DNA from 3 places in the Micromonospora sp. NPDC048843 genome. Region 2 is predicted to be linked to each of the others. Evidence: riboswitches for the same ligand, from Rfam matches in the RefSeq annotation. Region 2 holds a riboswitch; each other region holds the start of a gene.
The links. Region 2 has a riboswitch for cobalamin ahead of AB0C20_RS07610 (ribonucleoside-diphosphate reductase subunit alpha). Riboswitches for the same ligand answer to the same signal wherever they lie in the genome.
Positions count from the first base shown of each region.

Region 1 (7,869 bases), on a different contig from region 2:
GATACGGGACCCGTAATTCCTCAAGCGACTTGCCGACGAGATCGCCGATATCCCAGGACGAGTCACGCACCGATGCACCAGCGAGCTCACGCAACGTCGGCGAGTCCAGCCCGTCGATCAGCGCCTGGCAAGCGGCATGGATCAGGTCCGCCAAGCCGTACCCGGTGTCGGTGTTCCAATGCGCCACAGCGTCGTACAGGCGCTGCTCCGCGGACCCGCTGCCCTTCTCAGTCACGCCAGCCATCATCCACAGCCCCTGTGAGGACCGCACCACGGTTTCTCGTCTGCCGCCCTCGGGTCAGCCGCACCTCGGCCAGTCGCTCATCACCCGACTGACAACCTGGGCCCCCAGTACTGACGCCTTCGGGTTCGCCGAAGAGCCTTCCTAAGGCTTGTCAAATCAAGCTTCGGGGTACCGGCGCTTCCGGAGGCATCTCGACCCGATCATCAACAAGGCGGCAGCATCACGGAACGGTGCCCCGCCATAGTCGAGTGCGCGGATCTCGACATGAGCTGGCACCGCCCGACTGACGACCGGGACAGCATGGCTGACATCTTCGGGAAACGATCTGTCGTCGTCCACGGGTGTCCGAGAGGTGGCGACCTCAGTCGTCACTCAGATTGTCGCTCGCTATGGCCGGCAGCCTCTCGGCGGGTCTACGGCTACCCTCACGCCATGCAAGCCCTCTTGGTTGATCTGCTACCGATGACGCTGTGGCAAACTGGCAACCTCTACGCCGGAGGACGACTGCACTTCTGCGTAGGTTGGAGCGATGAGCGGACCGTCGAGTGGCAGGGGCGCCAGATTCTGGCTGGGAAACCCGGCGGCGCTGCACGGATCAATCAGCGCTACTTCCAGCCCGAGCAAGGTGACTAGGGCGTGCGCCCACGCTCAGCTTGGGAATCGCGTTGATCTACACGGGGCGTAGCGACATTCTGGGGGCAGGCGGCACGCGGCGTCTCTGCCCCGCTGACCGGGCGTATCGCGCTGCCCCACACTGACCGCCGCATCGGCACGCTACGGGCACGGTCATCTGACGCCGAGGAGGGTCGTCATGGCGTTGGTCAAGAAGGGCTCTCGGCTCATAACGGTTGACGGGGTCACCTACAGGTGGCGAGTACGCGGCAAACCAACCTATGCCCAAGGGCTATGTGAGCGACCACTCACTATCGCTGTAGAACAGGCCGATTGCAAGGGCAGGGTGTTGCTGGTCAGCATGCCCCAGGACCATCCAAGTAACTGGATTGGCGGGCCGGCTGTGCCCGTTCTCCCGTCGGCGGTCGCTGCGATTGTCCGCAAGGCATTGGCGGAGGGATGGCAAGCTACCCCGTCAGGCACGGCCTTCCTTATGACTGCGCCCGTGGGCTGATGACACGACGCTTCGGTGACCGGGCCACGTTCGCGGTGGAGATGGGCGAGGTCGAGCCGCACCAACTCCGCGTCGTCGACCTGTGGGCGGCTGGCAGGAGGCTGACCACCGAGGACAACTACGCCTTCCTCCCGTTCTTCATCCGCGTTATGCGGTCGAGCGCGGCGCAGGTGCGCCGACGCGACGTCAAGCCCTGTCCCTTCCCGGGCCGCACACCGCAGGAGATCTTCCGGCTGCTCCACGCAGACGACACGGAGTTTCGGGAGCAGTTCTGGTTCATGCAGTGGGGCGAGACCGTCGACAACGTCTCCAAGTACGCCTACCTGGACGACGACCTAGTGATCGTCTTCGCGTTCTGGCGGCCAGACCATCCCTTTCCGGACGACCTGGGCAAGGTCTTCGTCGCCAGGATCCCACCGGTAGAGTTCGTGGCCACCGTTGAGGAAGCAGCCGATCTGCTGGACGCCGAGTTGGTCACGTCAACCTGACCGCGAGCGGCCGCCGCACGGTAGGCGGACTTCACCACCCCCGGTAGCTCCCTGTCCCAGCGACGCTGCCGGACCACATCGTCGGCAAGTGCCTGCCAGCCCGAGTATGTGTCCGACAACACCGGAACATCGTCAGGAACGGGCAGGCTTCCGATCCACGCGAACCCCGGCGGCACCGCATACCAGCTGCCAATCGACAAATGAGCAAGACGCCCGTTATGGGCATGATGATCAAGCGTCAGCGGCTCAACGCCGCGCAGCTCGTCCAGGCTCGGCCGGTCCACCGAATGCCAACGCAGCGCATACGCCGACGTCACATCACCATCGGCACCCGTGACCTGACACGCCCCAAACCCACCGTCCAACAACCTCATCACGGCGACATCGCCGGCACGCACCACTCGATCAACCACCCGGCGAAGCTACCCGACCGGCACAAACACTCGCTCGCCCGAACCGTGCCGCGACGCTAGACCGTGTCGAGTCCCTGGCCATGCAGGAGTCAGCAGTCGAGCCGCGGCGACCAGGGCTATCAGTTCCAGGCGCGATCGAACGCCGGCGCTGTCGGTTCTGTGCGGATCTGGCAATGCCGGCAATGCCCTGCCTCGAGCGTCACGTGTCTACCAACTGCGGCTCAGCGTGACGCACTGTCATCGGCAGTCGCGGACGCAGCGGCTCCTGCTCCCGGCCGACGTCTTCGTGTCCGCCGACGAGGTCGCCAAACTGAAGGGCCTGGTCAGGGCGCTTCGCGTGGGATCGGCGTCTCAGATGACGGAACCGTGACGGACTCCGGCAGGCTCGCCCGCAATGCTTCACATCGGTCTACAGCAGACCTACAGGCGTGGCGTTAGGCGACCCGAGACACCGGCCGGCGCCAGCCATCCCTGAACAACACGCCTGACCACTTCGACCTCTACTGGGAGGTCACCCCGCACCGCTCGACCGACATCACCCCAGGTCAAAGCGCCTCGTCTCCGCCCGGCATCGGTGAGCACTTCGGGCGCGGAGACCACTTCGCCAACCTGCACCCAATCTGCTCCCAGCTGCAAGGCCAGGCCAGGCCAGGCCAACGACTCCTTACCGCCTTGACCCGCGCACACTCCCCTACCAGGCGACATAGAGCGCTGTCGACTGCTGGGCAGAACCGCAGAGCACTCCGCGGGAAACAGGACGCCGCACCTACCTTGACCTGCGGATACTTAGAGCCGCAGGATGGGGTGGGTGCAGTTGAATGCCGTTCGCTGCCGTTGGGCGCGGTTCAACGCTGTTCCGTGCAGCCGGTTGCTCCCCATCTGCTCCCCTAGTCGCGGCCGGACAGGGCGACGTGTTCCTGGCTGAGAAGCTCACGCAGTCGGGTGCGCACCACCAGGTCGTGTAGGGCATCCACGGCTGCCGGATCTACGCGCTCGGGCAACACCGAGATGTCCCGGGCCGTCTCCAACTCGGCGCGCAGCCGCGACACGTCGGTAGCGAGCCGCCCTGCAACGCCCGCGGGGAGCGGGCCATGCTCGGCCTCCCGTTTGGCGGCAATGAGATCCGGTACGTACGACAGCCTCGTTCCGAGCACGGCAAGGTTCGTCTCTACGCGGCCGGTCTGCATCAGGTGGATCCCAGTGAGCAGGACCCGCAGCGTGTACAGCGCAGGCTTGAGCTGCCCGGTTTTGGCGTACAACTTCTCCTGAGTGGCCGCGAATCCGAGGTAGTGGTGCGCATGGTGACGGGTGACCAGTCGCGGGGCCAAGGAGATGAGTTCGGCGTGCACCGCAGTGGTCACAACCACCAGCGGTGACAACAGCTGCTCCAGAACGTACCCGTTGCGGCTGTTCAACAGCTTGACGAACTTCAGCAGATCGTGGCTGACGACGTCCAACTCGACACCGTCGCGCACGCCCATGTGCTGCAACGTCTGCGGACCGGTGCGCAACCCGACGACCTCCTCGGGCGAGAGCAAGTGCACGGCCCGCAGATCCAGATCGGAGTCGATGGACGCGAATCCGTACAGATGCGCACCGCTGACGGTGGCGAACAGCAGCGGACGGGGCAGGACGCAGGCTGCCTCGGCGGCCCACGGCGGCACCTCGGTGGTCACTACAGGTTCCTTTCCCGTACGGCCGTGAGCAGCCGATCCACGTCAACCCGGTCGGGTTGGTCGGGCAGCGTGGTGGTGGCGGTCGCGTCGGCGAGCTCAGCCAGTAGGTCCGCCGCCCAGGCGGCAACCTCATCCCAGGGCAGCTCGCCACGCCGCACCGCGAGCAGCCGGTCACGCAGGTGACGAACGTCGACCAGCACCTCCCCGGTACGCAGCACATGCGCCCCGGCGACCAGCAGCCGGATCATGTGCATGGCCTGCTTGTGGTTCGTCTCGCCGGTGCGCTCACGGCGTGCCGCCACTCGGTTGAGCTGATCCCGGGCGTAGTTGCCGTAGGTCTCCGCCACCCGCCTCGACAGAAACGCCTGCCGTGCGGCCAGCAACCATTCCCCGTCGACGGTGATTCTCTCGACCAGCGGGGACCAGAGCACCTCCAGGACTGTCGGGTTGCCCTGCAGGGCCAGGACGCAGAAGCGTTCGAACTCCCAGGAGAACTGCTCCACCGCCGGACCGTCGAGGTGAGTGGGCGGCTTGTCGAGGTGCCAGAACGCCCGCGTGGGCGCTACATAGACGCCACGCCGGTCGTAGTCGGAGTCCCGGTCATGCAGCCCGTACGCCCGCGACCCGACCACAACGGCGAGAACCGTATGCCGCTCAACAAGATCGATCACGCCCGGGACGCTACCCAACCACCGCCCCGCACGCGCCACCCTTTTCGAGCACTCCGCGTCCGTGAGGTTCGGCTCTTCGACGAAGAAGTGCTCATGGTGGTCCGGCCAACCTGCGACCCAGGCCCGTACTCGTCGCCGTAGAGCACGAATCTCGGCATGGGCAGACGTCACCGGAGCGACAACCAGGATCCCAGTGCTGACCCCTTCGGTGTGAACGAACGGCTCGGCTCAACCGGGGACGTCCACGACGACCTTGCCCTCGGCGGTGCCGTCGGCGACCAGCCGATGGGCGTCCATGACCCTGTCGAGCGTGAACGTGCGCGGATCCAGTCGCGGGCGCAACGCACCAGCGTCGGCCAGCGTCGCGATCTCGCGCAGGATGTCGCCGTGGTGTTCGCGGCCGCGCCCGGTGAGCATCGGCAGCAGGGTGAACACGCCGGAGTAGGTCGCGCCTCGGAACGACAGCGGGGCGAGCGAGTGTGAGCCCCAGCCCAGCGCGCTGACGACGTGCCCGTGGTAGGTGCGTACCGCCGCGAACGACGCGTCGAGCGTCGCGCCGCCGACGTTGTCCATCACGATGTCGAAGCCCTCGCCGCCGGTGTACCTCTCGACGTACTCCTCGACCTTGCTCGCTGTGTAGTCGATCGGCACCGCGCCCAGACTCTCGATCACCCGCAGGCTCGCCGGCCCGCCAGTGGCATACGCCTCGGCGCCTCTCGCCTGGGCAAGCTGCACGCCCACGTGTCCGACACCGCCGGCACCGCCGTGCACCAGGACCTTCTGCCCGGCGCGGACTCCGGCCCGGTCGACCAACCCCTCCCAGGAGGTGACCGCCGCCAGGGGCAACGCGGCGGCCTCCCGCATCGAGAGGCTCCTCGGCTTGTGGGCCAGCAGTCGAGCGTCCACGGCGGCGTACTCGGCCAGCGAGCCCTGGAGGTCGCCGACGCCCCCGCACAGCCCGTACACCTCGTCTCCCGGCTCGAAGCCGGTCACGTCCGCGGCGACCGCCGCGACGACGCCGGCGAGGTCCAGGCCGAGCACCGCAGGCAGCTCGACGCGCGCGTGCGCGGCCTTACCTGCCTGGATCTTCGTGTCGAGCGGGTTGACCCCGCTGGCGATTACCCGCACCAGCACCTGCCCGCGCCCGGGGATGGGTTGATCGATCTCCTCGACCGTCAGCGGAACGTCGAACTCCCGCAGCACCGCAGCGCGCATAACCATCCACACTCTCCGTGATCGAGGCTTCACGTGGACGCTATCCGACCGGATAGGCGGCGGGGCGGGTTCCTCGGACCGCGCCAGCGCCGCAACGGGCGGGCCCGAGCGCGGGTCAGTCGTCTTCGGCGCCGTCGAGCAGCGCGCGTCGCAGCGCCAGTCGGTGCTTCCGACGGATCTCCGCCTCCCGGTACCGTCGCCGGTCTCCGTCGGTCTCCGGTAGCAGCGGTGGCACCGTCCGAGGCTGGCCGTCGTCGTCGATGGCGACCATGACCAGGTGGGCGGTGGCCACGTCGGTGGGCGGCACCGCCCGGTCCCACCGGTCGGCGGTCACCTTGACGGCCACCTCCATCGAGCTGCGGCCGGCCCAGGTGATCCGGGCATCGACGTGCACCACGTCACCGACCCGCACCGCGCGGAGGAACGCCGTCTCGTCGATGGCGGCGGTCACCGCCGGCCCGTCGGAGTGCCGGGCTGCGACCACACCGGCGACGGAGTCGATGAGGTTGAGGATCCGGCCGCCGTGCACCGTACCCATCAGGTTGGTGTGGTGCTGGTCCATGATCTGCGAAAGGGTCAGGTGCGACGCCGACGGCGCGCGGCCGGCGATGGTGGTGGTGTCGTGCACAGCGGTAGTCCGTCCCTCGGGAAACCACACCGCCGGGTCACGGACACGCTGACGAGGACCTGGCCGTGCACCACACGCGCGGCCCGTCACCCGCTCAGCCCACCCGCGAGACCGACGGCAGCGCACACGGTTGTGTACGCGGCGCCGGCAGGTCTTCGGACTCGCGGGCCTGACCGGTCGCGCCGGTCGCCTACTGGCCGTCGCTTCCCAGGCCACTGGCCCAGTGCTGATGACGGCGGTCGTTCCCACTCACCGCTGCGGGGCAGCCCCGGATTTTCACCGGGTTCCCTCTTACGACGCCCCGCCGGTCACGACGGGGCGAACCAGCGCCGTCGGCGAGCATAGCTGGCCAGGGAATGTGTCCACCCGGGGCGTCCTGCCGCGGCGACGGATGACCTGATCGTCAACTTTTGCCATCTGAGGAAGAAGATCGTCAGCTCTTGAAAAAAGTCTCGCGAGGGTGAGGATATCCAGATGCGTCGTCTCCCCCAGACTTGCGGGCGGGTGGTCTCTGGCCTCCTCGCGTTCCTCCTCGCCTCGGCTGTCGCTCTCCTCGCGTCCGCCCAACCCGCCGCAGCGCACGGGACCCTCGCCATGTCCACACCGGCGAGCGGCGCCACAGTGCGCGAGCCGTTGACGGAGGTGCGGCTCTACTTCACCGAGAAGGCCGCCGCCAACGCGTTCTTCACGATCACCGCCCCGGGCGGCGTCCGTGTCGACAACGGCTGGTCGTATGGGGAGCCGAAGCCACTGGACAAGCCGGTACGCGAGTACTTCCTGGTCAATGGGCAGTTCGAGCCACGGGAGTACACGACGGGGTTCCCCGCGGTGGTGTCCGTCGCCCACCTGCCCGCCAAGGGCCAGTACTCGGTGAGCTATCTGTCGGTCGCCTCGGACGGCGACACCGTGCGGGGCACCCTGACCTTCCGCCACGACGGGCGGGTGACGGCAGCGCCGAAGGGGTGGAGCCCGCCGTCGACCCAACCGGACCCGGCTCTGGTGGCCGCCACCGAGCAGCACAACTCGTCCGGGCAGGCCTCGGCGGTGCCGACCACCGCGGACGATCCGTCGACCCCGCCGGCTGCGGCGGCCCCGTCGACCGGGTCGACCGAGGAGAGCGGTCCCGGGGCACTGGTCTGGGCCGGCTGGGCGGCGGCGGTCGCGGCGGTCGGGGCGGTGGCCGGGTTCGTCGTCTGGCGTCGCCGATCCGCCGGCACACCCACCGGCCGGGGCCGTACCTCGGCGGCGACCTCCGGTCGACGCGGCGGTGGCGCCCGTGCCACGAACAGGGCCGGCGCTGGCAGGACCGTCGGCGGCAAAGCTGCCGGGGACAAGACCGTCGGGGGCAGGGCCGGCGCTGGCAAGACCGTCGGGGGCAAGACCGGCGCGGCGACCGGCGTCGTCGCGC
Region 1 covers NZ_JBEZGJ010000211.1:1,211-9,079, forward strand. Annotated here, with positions in the region: gene AB0C20_RS31800 (hypothetical protein) at 1-235, opposite strand, end outside; gene AB0C20_RS31805 (hypothetical protein) at 677-877, shown strand; gene AB0C20_RS31810 (hypothetical protein) at 1,370-1,858, shown strand; gene AB0C20_RS31815 (hypothetical protein) at 2,059-2,331, shown strand; gene AB0C20_RS31820 (nucleotidyltransferase domain-containing protein) at 3,159-3,947, opposite strand; gene AB0C20_RS31825 (nucleotidyltransferase domain-containing protein) at 3,947-4,618, opposite strand; gene AB0C20_RS31830 (zinc-dependent alcohol dehydrogenase family protein) at 4,847-5,839, opposite strand; gene AB0C20_RS31835 (acyl-CoA thioesterase) at 5,949-6,461, opposite strand; cobalamin riboswitch at 6,590-6,804, opposite strand; gene AB0C20_RS31840 (copper resistance protein CopC) at 6,936-7,869, shown strand, end outside.
Region 1: linked by a shared signal. The riboswitch ahead of AB0C20_RS31835 (acyl-CoA thioesterase) and the one ahead of AB0C20_RS07610 (ribonucleoside-diphosphate reductase subunit alpha) in region 2 are both predicted to bind cobalamin.

Region 2 (7,869 bases):
CTGCTTGAACATCACCCGGTTGTGGCAGTGTTCGCCGGTGGCGACGCCGATCGGAGCGACGGCGCGGCGGACGGCTGCGTGGCCCAGGATGTCGTCGGGGCTGGTCGGCTCCTCGATCCACAGTGGCGTGAACTGGGCGAGGGCGGTGACCCAGTCGATGGCCTGACCGACGTCCCACACCTGGTTGGCGTCGATCATCAGGTTGCGATCCGGCCCGAGGATCTCGCGCGCGATAGCGCATCGGCGGATGTCGTCGTCGAGGTTTGCGCCCACCTTGAGCTTGACGTAGCCGTAGCCGGTGTCCACCGCCTCCTGGCACAGTCGGCGCAGCTTGTCGTCGCCGTAGCCGAGCCAACCCGCGGAGGTGGTGTAGGCGGGGTAGCCGGTGCGGTCGAGCTCGGCGAGGCGGGCGGCCTTCGTGCCCTCCTTGGCCCGCAGGATGGCCAGTGCCTCGTCGCGGGTCAGCGCGTCGGACAGGTAGCGCAGGTCCGCGATGTCGACGAGTTGCTCGGGGGACATGTCGACGAGCAGCCGCCACAGCGGCTTGTCGGCGACCCGGGCGACCAGGTCCCATGACGCGTTCAACACGGCCGCCAGGGACAGGTGGACGACGCCCTTTTCCGGGCCGAGCCAGCGCAGTTGCGAGTCGGAGGTGAGGAGGCGGTAGACCGCGCCCATGTCCGCTGCCATGGTCGCCACGTCCAGGCCCACCAGAAGCTGTGCCTGGTGGACTGCGGCCGCCGCGACGATGTCGTTGCCTCGACCGATGGTGAAGGTCAGGCCGTGCCCCGCGAGTGGCGCCCCCGCGCCGTCGACGCCGTCGGTGTGCAGGACGACGTAAGCCGCCGAGTAGTCGCCGTCCTTGTTCATGGCGTCTGACCCGTCAGCGGTCAGGGAGGTGGGGAAGCGGACGTCTTCGACGGTGACGGCAGTGATCTGCGGCATGCGCTCCTCGCCCGGCTAGGCTAAAGATCAGATGATCACTGGGAGTATACGGAGGGCTGCTCCAGCACGTCAACGATGTCGATCACCGCTGACCCGCAGACGTATGATGTTTGCGTCGCCGAGCCGCTCCGCCTTATCGCCCATCGTGCCGGTAGGCGGGGGAAGGTGGCGGGGGTGGCGGGGCGTGGAGATCGGATGTTCCACCTCGCGCCGAGGCATTGACGTCGACGTATGGGAGTACTTTGCGGTGCCGTGGCTCCGATACATCAAATCTTTGTCGACTGTCGACACTCGCGCGGAGAGTCCGGTCTCTGGTGCCCGGCCTCGGTCGGCGTGGGGTGGTTGGCCGCGGTGGTGACGGTGGTCACCGAGTGAGCAGCCGACACGCCCGAGACCGACATGTGGGGTGTGACAACGACTGCGTCCCTATATATGGTGTCGAGCGCAGCTGGTTCGGCCGCTCATCCAGTGCGGTCGAGGCAACAGGGAACCCGGTGGAAATCCGGGACTGTCCCGCAGCGGTGAGTGGGAACGACCGCCGTCATCAGCACTGGGCCACCAATCGGCCTGGGAAGCGACGGCCAGTAGGAGACCGGCGAGCCCGGTCGTGCCCGCGAGTCCGAAGACCTGCCAGCGCGCCGCGTACCCGCATCCGGGTGGGCGGCGGTCCGAGGCCGCGTGGGACGGCTGACGCCACCTGACCCACGCCGGGCTGGCGTGGCGTCCGTCGGTGTCTGTCTCCTCGCGTCCGGGCCACCAGGTCTCGAACTCCGAGGAGCGAGTGGTGACAGTCACCGAGGTAGTCCCGGCCAGCGGCGACGCGATCCTGCGGCGGACGCCGATGCGGGTCCGCAAGCGCGACGGCGGCACCGAACGAGTGGACGTGAACAAGATCGTCCGGGCGGTCGAGCGGTGGGCCGACGACCTGGCCGACGTCGATCCGATGCGGGTGGCCACCCGCACCATCAGCGGCCTCTACGACGGCGCGACCACTGCCGAACTGGACCGGCTGTCCATCCAGACCGCCGCCGAGATGATCGGTGAGGAGCCGCAGTACTCACGCCTCGCCGCGCGGCTGCTGGCCGGCTACGTCGACAAGGAGGTGCGTCGACAGGGCATCACCTCGTTCAGCGCGGCGATCCGGGTCGGCCACGCCGAGGGCCTGATCGGTGACGACACCGCCGCGTTCGTCGCCGCACACGCCGCGACGCTCGACCACGCCATCGACCCCGACGGCGACCGCCGGTTCGAGTACTTCGGCCTGCGCACCGTGTACGACCGCTACCTGCTGCGCCACCCCACCAGCCGACTGGTGCTGGAGACCCCGCAGTACTGGCTGCTGCGGGTGGCCTGCGGCCTGGCCCGGACGGCGGACGAGGCTGTCGGCTTCTACCGGCTGATGTCCAGCCTGGCCTACCTGCCCAGCTCACCGACCTTGTTCAACTCCGGCACCCGGCACACCCAGATGTCCTCCTGCTACCTGGTCGACTCCCCGCTCGACGAGCTGGACTCGATCTACCAGCGGTACGCCCAGGTCGCCAACCTGTCCAAGTTCGCCGGTGGCATCGGCATCGCGTACTCCCGGGTCCGCTCCCGGGGAGCGCTGATCCGGGGCACGAACGGGCAGTCCAACGGGATCGTGCCGTGGCTGCGCACGTTGGACGCGAGCGTCGCCGCGGTGAACCAGGGTGGCCGCCGCAAGGGCGCGGCCTGCGTCTACCTGGAGCCGTGGCACCCGGACATCGAGGAGTTCCTGCAACTGCGGGACAACACCGGCGAGGACGCCCGACGCGCCCACAACCTCAACCTGGCCAACTGGATCCCGGACGAGTTCATGCGCCGGGTCGAGGCCGACGAGCTGTGGTCGCTGTTCGACCCGCACGAGGTGCCCGAGTTGCCCGACCTGTGGGGGGAGCGGTTCGACGCCGCGTACCGGGAGGCCGAGGCGCAGGGCCGCTACGTGCGGCAGATCCCGGCACGGGAGCTGTACGGGAAGATGATGCGGACCCTCGCCCAGACCGGCAACGGCTGGATGACCTTCAAGGACGCCGCCAACCGGCTCTGCAACCAGACCGCCGAGCCGGGCAACGTGGTGCACCTGTCGAACCTCTGCACCGAGATCATCGAGGTGTCCAGTGACACCGAGACCGCCGTGTGCAACCTCGGCTCGGTGAACCTCGCCGCCCATCTCACCGCCGACGGCATCGACTGGGATCGGCTGCGCGCCACGGTGCGGACCGCTGTGACCTTCCTCGACCGCGTCATCGACATCAACTACTACCCGACCGCGCAGGCGGCGGCGAGCAACCCCCGCTGGCGGCCGGTCGGACTCGGACTGATGGGCCTACAGGACGCCTTCTTCGCGCTGCGGCTGCCGTTCGACTCGCCGGCCGCCCGGGAGCTGTCCACCCGGATCAGCGAGGAGCTGTACCTGACGGCGCTGGAGACCTCCGCCGACCTGGCGCGCGACTTCGGCGCGCACCCGGCGTACCCGCAGACCCGGGCCGCGCGGGGCCAGCTCCAGCCCGACCTGTGGGGTGTCGAGGGCACGCAGACCGCGCGGTGGGACGCGCTGCGTGAGCGGGTCGAGGCGTACGGGCTGCGCAACTCGCTGCTCGTGGCGGTCGCGCCGACCGCCACCATCGCCTCGATCGCCGGGTGCTACGAGTGCATCGAGCCGCAGGTGTCCAACCTGTTCAAGCGAGAGACCCTGTCCGGGGAGTTCCTCCAGGTCAACACCGCTCTGGTACGCGAGCTGAAGGCCCGCGGTCTGTGGACCGAGCGGGTCCGTTCGGCGATCAAGCGGGCGGAGGGGTCGGTGCAGGACATCGCCGAGCTTCCGGTCGGCGTACGGGAGCTGTTCCGCACCGCGTGGGAGCTGCCGCAGCGGGCGCTGATCGACCTGGCCGCCGCCCGCGCCCCGTTCATCGACCAGTCCCAGTCGCTGAACCTGTTCCTGGCCGCGCCGACCATCGGCAAGCTCTCCTCGATGTACCTGTACGCCTGGAAGGCAGGGCTGAAGACCACCTACTACCTGCGCTCGCGCCCCGCGACGCGGATCCAGCAGGCCACCGTCAGCGCCATCGCACCCGTCGTCGTCGACGCGGAGGCGCTGGCCTGCTCGCTGGAGAACCCCGAGTCGTGCGAGGCCTGCCAGTGACCCCCACCGACGCCGCCACCACAGACGCCAGCACCACCGACACGAGGACCACGCACATGCTGCTCGACCCCGGGATGGACCTCACTCTCCGCCCGATGCGCTACCCGCACTTCTTCGACCGGTTCCGCGACGCGATCCGCAACACCTGGACGGTCGAGGAGGTCGACCTGCACGCCGACCTCGCCGACCTGGACAAGCTGTCGCCGGCCGAACGGCACCTGGTCAGCCGCCTGGTGGCGTTCTTCGCCACCGGTGACACGATCGTCGCCAACAACCTGGTGCTCAACCTCTACCAGCACGTCAACAGCCCGGAAGGTCGCCTCTACCTGTCCCGCCAGCTGTTCGAGGAGGCAGTGCACGTCCAGTTCTATCTCAACCTGCTCGACACGTACGTGCCGGACGAGACCGAGCGCTTCGAGGCATTCGCGGCCATCGAGAACATCCCCTCGATCCGTCGTAAGGCCGAGTTCTGCTTCCGGTGGATCGACTCCCTGAACGAGCTGCGGGAGCTGCGGTCCCGCGAGGACCGGCGTACGTTCCTGCTCAACCTGATCTGCTTCGCGGCCTGCATCGAGGGGTTGTTCTTCTACGGCGCGTTCGCGTATGTCTATTTCCTGCGCTCCCGCGGTCTGCTGCACGGCCTCGCCTCGGGCACCAACTGGGTGTTCCGCGACGAGTCCATGCACATGGCGTTTGCGTTCGACGTCGTCGACACCGTTCGCGCCGAGGAGCCGGACCTGTTCGACGACGACCTCGCCGACCAGGTTCGCCGGATGCTCACCGAGGCGGTCGAGTGTGAGGTGCAGTTCGCCGAGGACCTGGTGGGCCAGGGCGTGCCCGGTCTGACGTTGGCCGACATGCGGGAGTACCTCCAGCACGTCGCCGACCGCCGCCTCGCCCAGCTCGGTATCGCGCCGCACTACGGGTCGAGCAACCCGTTCGGCTTCATGGAGTTGCAGGACGTGCAGGAGCTGTCCAACTTTTTCGAGCGGCGGGTGTCGGCGTACCAGGTCGGGGTGACCGGCACTGTCGCCTTCGACGACGACTTCTAGGCGGCGACCTCGGCCCACGCGTTGCCCGTGAGGACCGCCCCGTCCGCGCCGATCTTGCAGTTTCAGTTGCCGATATGCGCGCAATGCCCTTTTGTGTCGCAACAGGAAGTGCAAGATCGCGGGGAAGGGGCGGTCCGGTCTCGTCGATCATGGAGTTATGGTGCCTGATTTGGTGTTGTGCGGGCACTTTGTCACCGACCACAACTCCATCATCGACGAGGCAGCAGTGCGGGGTTGGCGAACAGCCAGTCCGTCGAGACGCGACGGTACTGGGCTACTTCTCATCAGTCGATCACGGAAGCGGCGCGCTCAGCTCTGGGCTGCTGCGACGTAGACACCTTTGCCTGGATGGCCCTCGACCAGCTCGCGGTCTTTGAGGATCGTCATGACCCGATCGATGGTGGAGTTTCGGCAGCCCAATCTGATCACGGTGAGCTGTGCGGCGCGTTCGACGCCGACTTCTAGGCGGCGACCGATCCGGGGGCCTGGCGCCGCTTGGTGAGCCACCGCATCACGTGCAGGGGGTGCGACGCCGGGTCCGGGATCGGGTGGAAGACGTGTTCGACAGCACCGTCGGCGACGATCAAGGTCAGCCGCTCGTAGAGCGTCATGTCGCCGGCGGCGCGGGTCGGCAGCCGCAGCGCCTCGGCCAGGGTCAGTCTCGGGTCGGGGATCAGCGGGTAGGGCAGCCGCAGCCGGTGCGCGAGTTCCCGCTGATACCCGGTCGACTGCGCGGACAGGCCGTACACCCGGGCGGCACCGGCCGCGCGGAGTTCCGCGTGGTGGTCGCGGAACCAGGCGGCCTGCTCGGTGCTGCCGCGGGCACCGTGGATCTCCAGCAGGCCGTTGGGCAGGTCCACACCCGGTCGTCCGGTCAGTGGGTAGACGAAGATGACGCTGCGCCCGGCCCCGAGCGCGCCGAGATCGACCGGGCGGCCGTCGGTGCCGTAGAAGGACAGCGGTGGCAACCTGACGCCGACCAGCGCGGTGGGGTCGGCGCCTTCGGCGGGAGTGCCGGGTACGACCTGGGTCGCGGCGGCGTCCAGGCGTGCGTCCAGCGCGTCCCGCTGGGCGGTCAACTTGCCGATCCGTTCCTGGAGGTTCGTGATGGTGCTGCGGTACGTGGCCACCGCCGCCGCGCACACGTCGGTGTCGTCGGAACCATCGGCGATCGACTCGACGAACGGGCGGGTCTCCTCGACGGTGAGGCCGAGCGCCATCAGCTCGCGGATCTGCGCCACCAGCCGCACCGCGATCGGGTCGTACTCCCGGTAGCCGTTGCTCAGCCGCCGGGGTACGACCAGCCCGGCCGACTCGTAGTAACGCAGTGCCCGGACCGTGGTTCCGGTCCGGCGTGCCAACTCACCCACCCGCATCCCGCGACCCTAAACCCGCACCCCGGGGTACGGGTCAACGTGTCCATCGTCGCGGTGTCAGGGCCGCCGTTTCCTGCCAGTCTGGCTGCGAAAAGGGCAGCTTGAACAGGGAGTGTGTGATGACGGCAATCAGTCGGGTGTGGGCTCGGCAGATCCTCGACAGCAGGGGCAACCCGACAGTGGAGGCCGACGTGGTCCTCGCCGACGGGTCAACCGGCCGGGCGGCAGTGCCGTCCGGCGCGTCGACGGGGGCGAACGAGGCGGTCGAGCTGCGCGACGGGGACCGGACGCGTTTTCACGGCAAGGGCGTGAGCACTGCCGTTGCCGCTGTCAACGGCGAGATCGCCGACGCGGTGCTCGGGCTCGACGCGGAGGATCAGGCCCTGATCGACGAGACGATGATCGCTCTCGACGGTTCCAAGGACAAGTGTCGACTGGGCGCCAACGCAATCCTGGCCGTTTCCCTGGCGACCGCGAAGGCGGCGGCGTCGGCCCACCGGCAGCCGCTGTACCGCTACGTCGGTGGCGTCGGCGCCCGCCTGCTGCCGGTGCCGATGATGAACATCATCAACGGTGGAGCGCACGCCGACAATCCGCTCGACTTCCAGGAGTTCATGATCGCCCCGGTCGGAGCGCAGACGTTCGCCGAGGCGGTCCGGATGGGCGCGGAGGTCTTCCACACCCTCAAGGCGTCCCTGGCCGCGGCCGGGCACAACACCAACGTCGGTGACGAGGGTGGCTTCGCGCCGAACGTCACGGACGCCGACGAGGCGCTGCGGTTCGTGCTGCGCGCCATCGAGGACACCGGTTACCAGCCCGGCGTCGACGTGCGGATCTGCCTCGACCCGGCCAGCTCGGAGTTCTTCCGCGCGGGTGTCTACGACTACGTCGGCGAGGGACGCCAGCGCACCGTCGAGGAGCACATCGACTACCTGCTCGACCTGGTCTCCCGGTACCCGATCAGCTCGATCGAGGACCCGATGGCCGAGGACGACATCGCCGGCTGGAAGCGGCTGACGGCGGTGGCGGGGGAGCGCGTGCAACTGGTCGGCGACGACGTCTTCTGCACCGACGTCGACCGGCTGCGCGACGGGATCGACGGCGGCTACGCCAACGCGATCCTGGTCAAGGTCAACCAGATCGGCACCCTCACCGAGACCCTGGCGACGGTCGACGCCGCACACAAGGCGGGGTACCGGGTGGTGATGTCGCACCGATCCGGGGAGACCGAGGACACCACCATCGCCGACCTGGCAGTGGCCGTCGGCTGCGGTCAGATCAAGACCGGCTCGCTGTCGCGCTCCGACCGCACGGCCAAGTACAACCAGCTCATCCG
Region 2 covers NZ_JBEZGJ010000020.1:38,478-46,346, reverse strand. Annotated here, with positions in the region: gene AB0C20_RS07615 (enolase C-terminal domain-like protein) at 1-945, opposite strand, end outside; cobalamin riboswitch at 1,378-1,595, shown strand; gene AB0C20_RS07610 (ribonucleoside-diphosphate reductase subunit alpha) at 1,787-4,105, shown strand; gene AB0C20_RS07605 (ribonucleotide-diphosphate reductase subunit beta) at 4,162-5,157, shown strand; gene AB0C20_RS07600 (MerR family transcriptional regulator) at 5,619-6,533, opposite strand; gene eno (phosphopyruvate hydratase) at 6,653-7,869, shown strand, end outside.

Region 3 (7,869 bases), on a different contig from region 2:
TCGTGGACCTCGCCGAGCGCCCGGAAGGCGTTCTCCTCCCCCACCCGCCACTTGGCGCTCTTGACGAACTGGAACACCCCGACCGGGAGCCCAGCGGTCCAGGCCCGCAGCGCCAGCCCGAAGGCCGCAGTGGACTTCCCCTTCATTTCTCCGGTGTGAACGATCAACAATGGCCGATGCCGCCGCTGCCGGGTCGTCAACCCGTCAGCGGGCACCGAACTCGGTTGTCCCTGCGGCATCAGCCCGTCCCCCGTCCCGCGAGCACTCCCGCGCCCGCCTCTCCCGCGATCTTGCGGTTTCGGTTGGTCATACGTGCGTTTGGTCCCTTATGCCGCGACAGGAAGTGCAAGATCGCGGGGGTGGGTGAGGGCTTCCACTGGGGTTCGGGGGGCCTTCAGCTGGGTGGCCAGGCGGGCGGCAAGGTGCAGGCGGACCGGGCCGGATTCGCAGTCGACGACCACGCACGGTGCGCCGGTGGCGGCCAGGACCGCCGCCCCTGCCGCCGCTCGATCGAGGGGACGAGTGCCAGCGGTGGCTCTCCCGTCGGTGACGATGAGGACCAGTGGGCGGCGCTTCGGGTCGCGCAGGCGCTCCACCCGCAACAGGTCCGCGGCGGCGAGCAGCCCCTCGGCCAGCGGCGTACGCCCGCCGGTGGGTAGCTCGGCCAGCCGGGTCGAGGCGGCCAGCACCGACGAGGTAGCCGGCAGCAGGGTCCGGGCGCCGGCGCCCCGGAACGCGATGACCGCGACCTTGTCCCGCCGCTGGTACGCGTCGGTGAGCAGGGCAAGCACCGCGTCCTTCACTGTTGCCATCCGCTGTCGGGCGCCCATCGATCCGCTCGCGTCCACCACGAACAGCACCAGGTTGCCCTCGCGCCCCTCACGAACCGCCTCGCGCAGGTCGTCGCGGCGCAGCCGCAGCGGACCGGTGAGCCGGCCCCGGGCCGCCTGGTGCGGAGCGGCGGCGCGGATCGTGGCCGGCAGGTGCAGCGCACCGACCCGACCCGCCGGTACCCGGGCGCCGGTGGTGCGGCCGCGCCCGGTACGGGCCCGCGACCGTCTGCCCGGCACCCCGTCACCCAGGCCGGGCGCGGTGAGCACCCGCGCTTTCAGCCCGCCCCGGGGTACGGCCACCGGCTGGGACTTCCCGCCGCCGTTCGGGTCGTCGTCACCGGTCGCCGAAGGCCGGCCACCGCGCGGGCGCGAGTTCTGGCCGTCGCCGCCCCGGTCGCCCTGCTGGTGCTGCGGCCAGCCGTCGTCGTCACCCCGGGCGCCCTGCTGGTGCTGCGGCCAGCCGTCGGGGCCGTCGGTGCGCCCGTCCGGGCCAGCGCCGTTCCGCGCCGTCGAGTGCTCCGTCGACCCGGGCTCACAATCGTCGAAGCCGTTGCCGCCCTGCGGTCCGCCGCCACTCGGGCCGCCCTCGTTTGGTCCGCCACCGGCCGGGCCAGCACCGGCCGGGCCACCGCCGTCCGGACCGCCGCCCTGCGGTCCGCCGCCGTCCGGGCCACTGTCGTCGGGGCCGGCGTCGTCCGGGTCGTCGGGGTGGGCGTCCTGGGCCCGCTGCAACGCCTCGTCGAGGCGCTTCTCGTCCAGCCCCGGGGTGTCGAACGGGTCGCGGCGGCGGCGGTGCGGCAGGGCCAGCCGGGCCGCCACCCGGACGTCGTCGATGGTGACCCGGTCCCGGCCGTGCCAGGCGGCGTGGGCGAGGGCGGTCCGGGCGGTGACGATGTCGGCCCGCATCCCGTCCACGTCGAACGCCGCGCACACCTCGGCGATCTGCCGCAACGCGGCGTCCGGCAGTCGTACCTCGGGAAGTCGGCGGCGGGCGGCGGCCACCTGGCCGGCGATCTCCGCGTCGGCATCGGCCCAGCGGGCGGCGAAGCCGACCGGGTCCGCGTCGGCGGCCAGCCGGCGGCGGACCACCTCGACGCGGACCTCCGGGTCCCGGCTGGCGCCCACCTCCACTGTGAGCCCGAACCGGTCGAGCAGCTGCGGGCGCAGCTCCCCCTCCTCCGGGTTCATCGTGCCGACCAGCAGGAAGCGGGCCGCGTGGCTGACCGAGACGCCCTCCCGCTCGACGTGGCTGCGGCCCATCGCCGCCGCGTCGAGCAGCAGGTCGACGAGGTGGTCGTGCAGCAGGTTGACCTCGTCGACGTAGAGCACGCCCCGGTGCGCGGCGGCGAGCAGGCCCGGCTCGAAGGCGCGTACCCCCTCGCCGATCGCCTTCTCCAGGTCCAGCGCGCCGACCACCCGGTCCTCGGCGGCGCCCACCGGCAGCTCCACGAGGCGGGCCGGACGGGTCTCGGCGGCGGCGTCGGTCGGGTGCGGGCCGTCCGGGCAGGCCGGGTCGGGCTCGGCCGGATCACAGCCGAAGCGGCAGCCCACCACCCGGCGCACCGGGGGTAGCAGCGCGGCGAGGGCCCGCACGGCGGTGGACTTGGCGGTGCCCTTCTCGCCCCGGACCAGCACCCCGCCGATCGCCGGGGAGACCGCGTTGAGCAGCAACGCCAGCCGCATGTCGGCCATGCCGAGCACCGCGCTGAACGGGTAGGTCGCGGTCATGCCCGGTCCTCCAGATCGCCCTCACTGGCCAGGTACGTGTCGCGAAGCCGGTCGAGGGTGGCCGGCTCCGGCTTGGCCCACAGCCCCCGGTCGGCGGCCTCCAACAGCCGCTCGGTGATGCCACGCAACGCCCACGGGTTGGACTTCTCCAGGAACTCCCGGGTGGTCTCGTCGAAGAGGTACGCGGCGGCCAGGTGCTCGTACATCCAGTCGTCGACCACGCCGGCTGTGGCGTCGTAGCCGAACAGGTAGTCCACTGTGGCCGCCAGCTCGAACGCGCCCTTGTAGCCGTGCCGGCGCATCGCGGCGATCCACTTCGGGTTGACCACCCGGGCCCGGAACACCCGCCGGGTCTCCTCGCCCAGCGTGCGGGTACGCACGTCGTGTGGCATCGCCGAGTCACCCACGTACGCCTGCGGTGAGGTGCCGGTGAGGTGGCGGACCATCGCCACCATCCCGCCGTGGTACTGGAAGTAGTCGTCGGAGTCGACGATGTCGTGCTCGCGGGTGTCCTGGTTCTTCACCGCAACCGCGATCCGGGCGAACGAGCGCTCCATGTCGGCGCGCGCCTCCCGGCCGTCCAGGCCCCGGCCGTACGCGTAGCCGCCCCACACCGCGTACACCTCGGCCAGGTCGGCGTCGCTGCGCCAGGTCCGTGCGTCGATCAGGGGCAGCAGCCCCGCACCGTACGCGCCGGGCTTGGAGCCGAAGATCCGGGCGGTGGCCCGCCGCTCGTCGCCGTGCTCGGCGAGGTCGGCGGCGACGTGCGCCCGCAGATAGTTCTCCTCGTCCGGCTCGTCAAGGGCGGCGACGCGCCGGATGGCGTCGTCGAGAAGCGCCACCACGTGCGGAAACGCGTCGCGGAAGAAGCCGGAGATGCGCACCGTGACGTCGACGCGGGGCCGGCCCAGCTCGGCGGTCGGCACCACCTCGACGCCGGTCACCCGCCGGGACCTGTCGTCCCAGACCGGCCGGCAGCCCAGCAGCGCGAGCACCTCGGCGATGTCGTCGCCCTGGGTCCGCATCGCGCTGGTGCCCCACACTGTCAACCCCACCGAGCGGGGGTACGCCCCGGTGTCGGCGAGGTGCCGGGCCAGCAGCGAGTCGGCGAGGGCCACCCCGACGTCCCAGGCGTTGCGGCTGGGGATGGCCTTCGGGTCGACGGAGTAGAAGTTGCGGCCGGTCGGCAGCACGTTGACCAGGCCCCGGGTGGGTGAGCCGGACGGGCCGGGCGGCACGAACCGTCCGTCCAGCGCGCCGAGGGTGTTTGTCAGCTCGTCGGTGGTCCGGTCCAGTCTGGGCACCAGCTCGGTGGCGGCGAAGTGCAGCACCGCGGCGACGTCCGGGATCGAGCGACCGGTCACCTCGGCCACTACGGCGTCGACAGTGTCCACGGCCCAGTCCAGGGTCTCCATGCCGATGACCAGCCGCCGCGCGAGGGCCTCGATGAGGTCGATCGCGTCGGCGGCGGTGCCGGCCGGCCCGTCCACCACGTCGGTCAGCGCCGCGGGCAACGCCAGCCGTTGTCCCGGTGACGCGAGCAGTTCCTGCTCGTCGAGGGAGTACGCGACGGCGAGTGCCTGTCGCAGGCCGGGCAGGGCCCGGGCGCCGCCCCAGATCTGCGGGGCGCGCAGCACCGCCAGGACCAGGTTGACCCGGGGTTCGCCGGTGGGAGCGTCGGCGAGGATGTGCAGCCCGTCGCGGATCTGGACGTCCTTGACCTCGCACAGGTACCCGTCGAGGTGCAGCACGAAGTCGTCGAAGTCGTCCGCGTCGGGCATCGCCTCGGCGTGCAGGTCGTGGTGCAGTTCGGCGGCGCGCACCAGGTCCCAGATCTGGGCTCGCACTGTGGGCACCTTGGCCGGGTCGAGGGCCTGCACTGTCGCGTACTCGTCGAGCAGTTGTTCCAGTTTGGCCAGGTCGCCGTAGGTCTCGGCACGGGCCATCGGCGGGACCAGGTGGTCGACGACCACGGCGTGCGCCCGCCGCTTGGCCTGGGTGCCCTCGCCGGGGTCGTTGACGATGAACGGGTACACCAGCGGCAGGTCGCCGAGGACCGCGTCGGGCGCACAGCCGGCGGCCAGACCGAGGCCCTTGCCGGGCAGCCACTCCAGGGTGCCGTGCTTGCCCAGGTGCACCACGGCGTCCGCGCCGAAGCCGCCGTCCGCGGCCGGCGAGGCCAGCCAGCGGTACGCGGCCAGGTAGTGGTGACTCGGCGGCAGGTCCGGGTCGTGGTAGATGGCGATCGGGTTCTCCCCGAAGCCGCGGGGTGGCTGGATCAGCAGCACCACGTTGCCGAAGCGCAGCCCGGCGAGCACGATGTCGCCGCCCTCGGTGTACAGCTCGCCCGGTGGCTCACCCCAGTGCTCCCGCATCCGCTCGCGCAGCTCGGCCGGGACCTGGTCGAACCAGCGCCGGTACGTCGGCCCCGGTATCCGGGCCTCGGCGGCGGCCAACTGCTCCGGGGTGAGCCACTCCACGTCGTGACCACCGGCGGCGATCAGCGCGTGGATCAGCGCGTCGCCGTCGTCCGGCGGTGGCGTGTCACCCAGGTCGTAGCCGGCCTCGGCCAGCGCGGCGAACAGCCGGACCGCCGAGGCCGGGGTGTCCAACCCGACGGCGTTACCGACCCGGGAGTGCTTGGTGGGGTACGAGCTGAGCACCACGGCGACGCGCTTGTCGGCGTGCGGCACGTACCGCAGCCGGGCGTGGCGCACCGCGATCCCGGCGACCCGGGCGGCCCGCTCGGGGTCGGCGGCGTAGACCGAGAGGCCGTCGGCGTCGATCTGCTTGAACGAGAACGGCACTGTGACGATCCGGCCGTCGAACTCGGGGATGGCCACCTGCATGGCGGCGTCCAGGGGGGACAGACCGGCGTCGCTGTCGGCCCACTGCGCGCGGGTGCTGGTGAGGCAGAGGGCCTGGATGACCGGCACGTCCAGGGCGGCCAGGGCGCCCACGTCCCAGGCGTCCTCGTCGCCGCCACCGGAGGCGTCGGCGGCGACCGCGCCGCCGGCCGCGAGGACCGTGACCAGCAGCGCGTCACAGCGGGCGAAGAGCCCGAGTGGGCCGGTGCCCGCGGTCAGCCCGCGCAGCGAGCCGCAGAAGATCGGCAGCGGGTTGCCGCCAGCTCTGTGGACCGCGTCCGCGAGCACGTCGACGAAGTCGGTGTTGCCGGCCAGCGCATGCGCCCGGTAGAAGACGATCCCCACTGTGGGCCGGTCCGGAGCGGCGGGGTGTTCGCCGTGTACCCCGTACGCAGGGGTGGGCGTGGGTGCGGCGAACCCCTCGCCGGTGAGCAGCACCGTGTCGGAGAGGAACCGGGCCAACTGCCCGAGGTTGTCCGGGCCGCCCTCCGTCAGATACGCCAGCGACTGGCTGACGACCCCGGATGGCACTGTGGAGATGGCCATCAGCTCCGCGTCGGGTAGCGCCTCACCGCCGAGGACCACCGTCGGCACGCCGGTGGCGAGCACCGCAGCGAGGCCGTCCGGCCACGCCTGCCGACCGCCGAGCAGGCGTACGACGACGAGGGCGACCTCGTCGAGCAGGGCGGGCACCTCCTCGGCGGTAACTCGGGCGGGGTTGGCCAACCGGTAGTCGGCGCCGCTGGCGCGGGCGGCCAGCAGGTCGGTGTCGGCGGTGGACAGCAGCAGGATGCGCACGGCAGGCTCCGGAAAGTGACGCCCTGGGCCCTCACTGAGGCGACCGGGGCGATACGGGTGGGTACGGCGTCAGCCGGTACGACGGCCCGAGCGAACGGCGCACCGACGCATGGGTCGGGGCCGGTCAGCGCCGGGCGATCAGCTCAGCGGTGCCGGTGGCCGGTGCCCTTGGAATGCACTGCCTGGAGCGCGATACGACGATAATCGTCGATGAATGAGACGCCGTGCGTCATCGGGTCCTCCTCGGGTGTCCACGCCCTGGGGTACGTCCGACGGCCGAAGTATCCTGGCTTCCGGATCGACGCTCTCCCCCGGCCTTCCAACCGCAGACACACGGCCGTGACTCACGAGGGGGGATCGCTCCCCGGTGACAGTGGCGGGACCGCGTCGGAATCGCACCGACTTCCTTCACTGCCGTCAGGCCGCGAATGCTGCCACACCGCCGCGTCGCCGGTCAACGCGGACCCCGCCGTCGCACGCCCGTTCTCACCACATTGACCTGCGGAAATATCGGCGCGCGAGGTTGTCGTCCGCCGCTGCGGCGGGCTGCTGGGCTGGTTGGTCGTTGGCGGCGTGGTCCCCTGCCGGGGGCAGTGCGGGTGCGACGCCCTTTGGAGCTGATGTCGTGGACGATTCAGTCCGCCCCGGTCAGCCCCGGGCTACTCGTGCCCAAATCGGCGCGGGTGGCGGGTCAGCGACAGCCAGCCGAGAAGACGGCTGTGCATCATGGCAAGGTCGGGACGACCGGCGTCTACGACGAGCCCGTTCGCGCCAACGTGCTTTGATCGATGACCGGCTCTGCGTTGTTCAGCACTACCTACCGCAGATGCGGGGCGTCGACTGCCCGGCGACGGTCATCGAGCGCAGCACTGACCCCTCCGGCCTCTACCCGATATTCGACGAGATGTTCAGCTCGCTCTGGGATCGCAGCCGCCAGCTATGACCGACCACGCCCGCCTCCTCCCCCTCGCACAGGAGGCCGTCGACCTGGCGCAGAACCTCATGCTGACACTCCAGCCCGGCGCGCTGACCTTCAAGGGTGACTGCGATGCTTCTACCCGCCGCCGGCACATCTGCGCCGGCCGGAGGACGGCCTCGGCCGTCGAGGGCGCCTGATCCAGGCCCTCCCGGTACCGAGTGCGGGCAGCATGGGCCGACACGCCGGGTCCCGTCAGAACGATAAGGCCCCGGCCACCAGCGTCCGGGCCGCATCCGTCCACCAGTAGAGGACCTCCCGGCCTGACCGGCGCTTCTGGAGCAGACCGGCATCCGTCAGCACGCGCAGGTGACCACCGACGGTACCGAGCGGCAGCCCGGTCGCGGCGACCACGGCCGTGGTGCTGACCGGCTCAGCCGCCTGCACCAGAATCGTGCTCCGCGCGTTCCCGAGCAGGCGGCGCAGTGGATCCGGGGTGGTGAGAGCCGCCTGCGTGAAGACCCCGGTCACCGGGTAGACGATCCCGAAGCGGTCGGGCAACCTCCAGGAGATCCAGCCTCCCCGGCAGTGGGCCGCGAAGAACGTCAGCGTCCCGCTGCGCACGTCGGACGGTGGGTAGGGCCGCTCCTCGACCTGCAGCCGGCCGTTGCCCAGCCAGCGCGTGCCGGGCCGCATGTCGTTGAGGACCCCGGACCATCCGTCCCGG
Region 3 covers NZ_JBEZGJ010000088.1:5,648-13,516, forward strand. Annotated here, with positions in the region: gene cobO (cob(I)yrinic acid a,c-diamide adenosyltransferase) at 1-239, opposite strand, end outside; gene AB0C20_RS20655 (magnesium chelatase subunit D family protein) at 327-2,561, opposite strand; gene cobN (cobaltochelatase subunit CobN) at 2,558-6,226, opposite strand; cobalamin riboswitch at 6,506-6,635, opposite strand; gene AB0C20_RS20665 (DUF5919 domain-containing protein) at 6,852-7,169, shown strand; gene AB0C20_RS20670 (hypothetical protein) at 7,166-7,342, shown strand; gene AB0C20_RS20675 (helix-turn-helix domain-containing protein) at 7,398-7,869, opposite strand, start outside.
Region 3: linked by a shared signal. The riboswitch ahead of cobN (cobaltochelatase subunit CobN) and the one ahead of AB0C20_RS07610 (ribonucleoside-diphosphate reductase subunit alpha) in region 2 are both predicted to bind cobalamin.